DNA from 2 places in the Akkermansia sp. 54_46 genome. Region 2 is predicted to be linked to the other one. Evidence: riboswitches for the same ligand, from Rfam matches in the RefSeq annotation. Region 2 holds a riboswitch; the other holds the start of a gene.
What was found. Region 2 has a riboswitch for cobalamin ahead of BHW66_RS10955 (TonB-dependent receptor). Riboswitches for the same ligand answer to the same signal wherever they lie in the genome.
Positions count from the first base shown of each region.

Region 1 (3,153 bases), on a different contig from region 2:
CTGCATTCGCAAGCGGATGAATTCCAAAATCTCTTCAGCAAAGGCCCTGCCTTCTTCAGAGGTGATGTCCATTGTGTCGTTGGAGAAATTGCGCAGCAGCTCGTTCATCCCGTTGACGCCAATGGTGGAGAAATGGTTGCGGAAGGTGGGCAGGTAGCGTTTGGTGTAGGGGTACAGGCCGCGGTCGTACATTTCCTGAACGAAGGCCCTTTTCTTTTCCAGGCAGGATTTGGCCAGATCCAGCAGTTCTCCCAGCCTGGCGAACAGGGCCTCCCGGTTTTGCTTGAACAGGTAGCCCAGCCGGGCCAGGTTGATGGTCACTACGCCGATGGAGCCGGTCATTTCCGCGGAGCCGAAAAGGCCGCCGCCGCGTTTGAGCAGTTCCCGCAGGTCCAGCTGGAGACGGCAGCACATGGAACGCACGGCATCCGGCTTGTAGGCCCGTTCGTCAGGCACGCGTTCCCCGTGTTCATTGACGGTGTACTGGCTGCCGATGAAGTTCTGGAAGTAAGAGGAACCGATTTTGGCGGCGTTTTCAAACAGGAGAGGCACGTTTTCCCCTTCCCAGTCAAAATCTTCCGTGATGTTGACGGTGGGGATGGGGAAGGTAAAGGGCTGTCCGGTGCTGTCCCCTTCCGTAAGAACTTCGTAAAAGGCCTTGTTGATCAGGTTCATTTCCTTCTGGAAATGCTTGTAGGTCAGCTCCGTCAGCTTGTTGGCTCCGCGTTCCCTAGCCAGGGCGAGCAGGTTCGCGTCTTCTATTCCTTCAAAGAGGTGTTCCCCTCCGCTGAAGGGGGCCTGATCCCGCAGGTCGCGCGGCACAGTCCAGTCGATTGTGACATTGGTAAAGGGAGACTGTCCCCAGCGTGAGGGTACGTTCAGGTTGTAGACGAAACTGCGGATGTCTTTCTTGATGCGGGGGAAGTCCGTCTGGTCTTTGAAAACGTAGGGAGCCAAGAAGGTGTCAAAGGAGCTGAAGGCCTGGGCGCCGGCCCATTCGCTTTGCAGAATGCCCAGAAAGTTCGCCATTTGGCCCAGGGCTTCCCGGAAGTGGCGGGGCGGCCTGCTGTTCACGCGGCTGCGCACGCCGTTGAATCCTTCATTGAGCAGGTTGCGTAGGCTCCATCCGGCGCAGTATCCGGTCAGGCAATCCAGGTCATGGATGTGGTAATCCCCTTCCCGGTGCGCGGCTCCTTCCCGTGCGGAGTAAACCTGGTCCAGCCAATAGTTGGCGATTACCTTGCCCGCCGTGTTGTTGATGAGCCCCGCATTGGAATACGTGGTATTGGAGTTGGCGGCAATGCGCCAGTCGCTCTGGCCGATATATTCCTCTACCGTCTGCTTGCAGTCCACGTAGGTATTGCCGGAATAAAGGCCGCCAAGCTGTTCGCGCTGCATCTTGTGCAGGAAACGGTAGGTGATGAAGGCCTTGGCCGTGTCAAAATATCCGGAGCGGAACAGGGCGCGTTCAATCATGTCCTGAATCTCTTCCACATGCGCGCTGTCCTGATGGCTCAGCTTGGCTTCCACCTCTTCATAGATGGAACGGTTGTAGGCGGTCCCGGAACTGTGGAAGGCTTTTCTAATGGCCTCTTCAATCTTATAGCCCTGGTATTGTTCCTTTTTCCCGGAACGTTTGATGATGCTTGTTGCCATGGTGGGTTTCTCGCTTGGAAAGGGTGGTGACCGCTCATCCGCGAGCCTGGGCAAAAGCCTGGAAAGACCATAGGCAGGGGCCGACCGCATGTGTGCATTCCCGGAAAGGGAGGGCATGCCGAAGACCTGTGCGTATGTTCATCCTGTCCGCGGGATGGGAATACGGCAGCATCAGGTCGTCTTCTGGCTTCCGGTGCGACATGTGATGGGGACTTCCCGGCTGCCTGGGCAGCCAGTGTCCGGTCCATCGTCTACCGGTTACAGCGGCGCGTCCGCGACGGATTTTCACCGTCTTCCGTTACCTGCGCTGGAACGCAATGAATCACAGAAAGAGACCTCCCGCAAGAAAAATGTATAAATAATGTGTTAAATAATTATTCATATGCTATATATGGTATATGACGGTAGAAAAATGATTGATAACACAGCTTTCTTTTCCGTCATGGCACCATATATGCCCTTGCGTTCCTTTCCCGGTCTGGAGGAGCGCGGAAAAAGAAAAATTCTTGTTACAAGAAAATTCCAGCCTTCTTTTCCCGTATGATATGACATGCGTTTCTTTGCCTTTTCAAAAAATGGATGGAAGAAATACTTTCTGTTGCCGGTCCTTTCCATGCTTTCCGCAGGAACTTCCGTTTCCGGGGCTTCCGCAGACTGGAATGAAAAGACCATCCGGGACAATCTTCAGCTGGTGGCGGAATGGCAGGCGAAGCATCCCAAAAAACGTTCGCCGCTGCATTGGACTTACGGTGCCTTTTATTCCGGCCTGGTGCAATATGGCCTGTCCGTTCCGGAAGGGCCGGGGCTGCCGTTGCTGAGAAAAGCGGGAGAAGAGCAGGAATGGAAGACCCTGAACCGGCATTATCATGCGGACGACCATGCCGTGGGGCATGCCTGGATGGAGATGGCGATGGAAGACGGCAATCCCGCCGCAGCTGAAAAGATTCGCGCCGTGCTGGACAAGGTGATGAACCGGCCTTCCTCCGCTTCCCTCCAATTCCTGACTCCGGGCTGCCAGGACCGCTGGAGCTGGTCGGACGCCCTGTTTATGTCTCCTCCCGTGTTCGTAAAACTGGCGGCCTATACCGGAGACCGCCGTTATCTGGAGTTTATGGATAGGGAATACAAGCTTACCTGCGACTATCTTTTTGACCGGGAGGAGGGCCTGTTTTTCCGGGATTCCCGCTATTTTACCGTTCCGGCGGCAAATGGGAAAAAGATGTTCTGGAGCCGGGGCAACGGCTGGGTGATTGCCGGATTGCCTCTTATTTTGCAGGACATGCCTGCGGACTGGCCTTCCCGCCCCTTTTATGAAGACTTGCTTAAACGTCTGGCGGCAGCCCTGAAAAAATGCCAGTCGCCCGACGGTTCCTGGCATGCGAGCCTGCTGGATCCGGACGAACCTCCCTTGAAAGAGATGAGCGGCACCCTCTTTATCATGTACGGGATGCTGTGGGGAGTGAACCAGGGATATCTGGATGCGGATGAATACCTTCC
Region 1 is NZ_MNUD01000032.1:142,777-145,929, reverse strand. Features, by position in the region: gene BHW66_RS07030 (ribonucleoside triphosphate reductase) at 1-1,656, opposite strand, end outside; cobalamin riboswitch at 1,813-2,011, opposite strand; gene BHW66_RS07025 (glycoside hydrolase family 88 protein) at 2,270-3,153, shown strand, end outside.
Region 1: another riboswitch for cobalamin. It lies ahead of BHW66_RS07030 (ribonucleoside triphosphate reductase); the one in region 2 lies ahead of BHW66_RS10955 (TonB-dependent receptor).

Region 2 (3,153 bases):
TGCCAGCACGGCCTTCACCGCTGCCGCCGCAAAGGCATTCACGTTCCAGGCGGGCAGGGATTGCCGCAGCCGCTCCGCGAGCGGAGCGGCACAGATGGAAAAACCGCACCGGACGCCGGCCATGCCGTAAAATTTGGTCAGGGAGCGCAGAACCACCAGGTTGGGAAGGAGGGCCGCTTCACGGAGCAGTGATTCCGCTCCTTGTACGTAATCCATGAAAGATTCGTCAATGATCCAGAGGACTTCGGGGCGGCTCTGGACAACCCTGTGCAGGGCCGCTGCGTCCAGCAGGCCGCCGGACGGATTGCTGGGATTTGCCAGAAAAACAGCGCTTCCGTCTGCGGCCTGTTCCTCCAGACGGCAAAGAGACGGGAGGAAGGAATTTCGTTCCTCCGTCCGGATGGAAAGAACATCCGTGCCGTGGCGCAGGCAGGCCAGCCTGTATTCGGAAAAAGCGGGTTCCGGAATGACGGCCTGTTTAAGGTTTAATGCGCGCGGAAGAGCGTGAATGAGTTCATTGGCCCCGTTTCCAAATACGAAGCAGCCGGAAGGAAGCCCGTAATGAACCGCCGCCAGTTCCCGCAGATCCGCCGCATCCGGAGAAGGGTAGGGTACTGCGTTTTCCATGGCCTTCCACAATGCTGAAACGATGAACTCCGGCATACCTTCCGGCCTCAGGTTGACGCTGAAGTCCAAAATATCCCGTTCCGGGCGGCAGGCCTCCTCCGCCAGGGATTTTAAATCTCCGCCATGTGAAAAAACGTTCATGCCACAGTAATTGGAACCGGCGTACCGAAGGGCTGCCCGCGCCGGAGAAAAAAAGGAAGCGCCTTGCAAGTTCGGAATTCCACGTAGCCGGAAGCTTCGCCGGAGACGGGAAATCTTCCCTGTTGCGGGAACGTGGGAACAAGGAGCGTCATGAGCGCATCATGTCCTGTATGCGCCGGGAGTGACAAGACAAAAATGGAAAGCCCCGTGAGGAAAAGAGGGATGGAGAACAATACGCTGAAAAGGGAAAACGACTGCAATTCATCTGGATGTTCAAAGAAAAATTTTTTTGTCTTGTCATACCGGTCTCTTTGGTATTTCATCCGTCCCATGAACCCTTATGGGAAGGGTTACAGACCTCAGGGACGCCCGTAGCCGGGCAGGAAATAAATGGGGAATACCGGTGTGAGTCCGGAGCGGTACCGCCACTGTAAGCGAGCCTGCCTCGCAAGCCAGAAAACCAGCCTGTGAGGTTGTCCAACTGTTCGGCGAGTTACCGAACGTAAGGCACTACAACCATGCTTTATACGAAGAAAGCCCTTCAAATGGGCGCAATTGCTGTTGGCCTTGCCGCATTCGCAGGCCAGTCCTCTCTTGCCGAGTCCGCTAAAAAGGAAGACTCCAAGCCCTCCGTCAGGACGGAAACCATGCAGGTTATGCCGGAACTGACTATGGCATCCCACTTTGTGGGCGTGCCGTACAACCGGTCTGGAGTGTCCGTTTCCATCATCAATCCGGAAGAATTCCAGAAGGCGGGCATTGAAACCCTGACGGGAGCCCTTTCCCAGACGCCCGGCGTTTTCACGCTGGACGGAGGCGGCACCTGGCAGCGCGGTTCCGTGAGCAACACCGTCATCCGCGGGATGAACAAGGATACCTACACTCTGACCATGGTTGACGGCATGCGCATCAGTGATGCCAACATGTCCGGCAACAAGCTGCTGGGCATCACTAATCTCTTTACGGTGGGCAATGTGGAAGTGGTGAAAGGCGCGCAGGGCGCCGTCTTCGGTTCCGGCGCCATTGGAGGCGTCGTCGCGATGGATACTCCGGAGGGGGAAGGCGATCCCGTAACCAGGATTTTTGCGGAGGCCGGTTCTTTCGGCTCTTTCAACAGCTATGTCACTTCCTCCGGCAAGATCAAGAAGCTTTCCTATTTTGTAGGCGTTGGGTTTGAAACTACGGAAAACGATCCGTCAATCTATCCGTCCATTTATGACAACAGGACAGGCATGAACGATTTCCGCCAGTGGCAGGAAGCCGTGCGCCTGGGCTATGACATCAATGACAAGGTGAAGGTGAGCTTTACCTATCGCCGCCTGGATTCCTACTTTGAATATCCCACGCCTTATGTGGATTATAACCAGTGGCCTTCCGTTCCGGATCCCCATCTGTACAATACGGAAGACAAGAACCGCAGCAATCTGGTGACAGGACGTGTGGATGCGGAAATTTCCAAGCTGTGGTCCACCAGCTTCATGGTGGGGCATTACAACATGGACTATTCCTGCCATACTCCCGGATTTGATTTCCAGCCCAATGTGATGCGCAACCGCCGTTTTCAGGCGGAGTGGCGTAATGCGCTGACGTGGAACAAGGAATGGAAAACCATCGCCGGCATGGCCTGGGACCGTTCCGACTACATGAGCGAAAACAATTACGTTGCCAAGGATGAATGGCAGAGCACGCTTGCCTTCTTTGCGGAGCAAATGTGGTCACCCACGGACAGCTTTGACGCCAGCGTGGCCCTGCGCCTGGAACATGATTCCGTCTGGAACAATCATTTTACGTGGCGTTATTCCAATTCCTGGAAAGTGACGGGCAAGGATTCCCCCACCCGTATTTTCGGTTCCGTGGGTTCCGGTTTCCGCGCGCCCACCTATTTTGAGCAGTATGCGGCCAATTATGGTTATGTTGGCAACCCTGATCTGGATGTGTCCAAGTCCCTGGGCGGCGATCTGGGGGTGGAACAGCGTCTGGCGGACGGCCATTATGCTTCCGTGACGGGCTTCTGGACCCGTATCGACGATGAAATCGGCACCATGAGCGTAGGTACCTGGCCTAATTCCTATACCACTTACACCAATTATTCCCACTGCACTTCCTACGGCGTGGAAGTGGCGTTCAAGGGACAGTTCAAGGACGCGTGGAACAGCGGCTATTATGCCAATTACACCTTCACGATGCCCAAGCGCGATTCCATCGGCAAATACGAAACCATTCAGATGGCCAATACCGCCCGCCACACCATCAACGCAGAGGTTTATACCTCCCCGGTTGAAAAGCTGACGGTCGGCTTCGGCGTAACGGCCGCCATGGGACGCACGGATTACAATTATGCCCGTCTGGACAATTTCTTTACGGCGCGCCTGTTTGCCCGTTACC
Region 2 is NZ_MNUD01000036.1:15,093-18,245, reverse strand. Features, by position in the region: gene BHW66_RS10960 (cobyric acid synthase) at 1-768, opposite strand, end outside; cobalamin riboswitch at 1,106-1,252, shown strand; gene BHW66_RS10955 (TonB-dependent receptor) at 1,314-3,153, shown strand, end outside.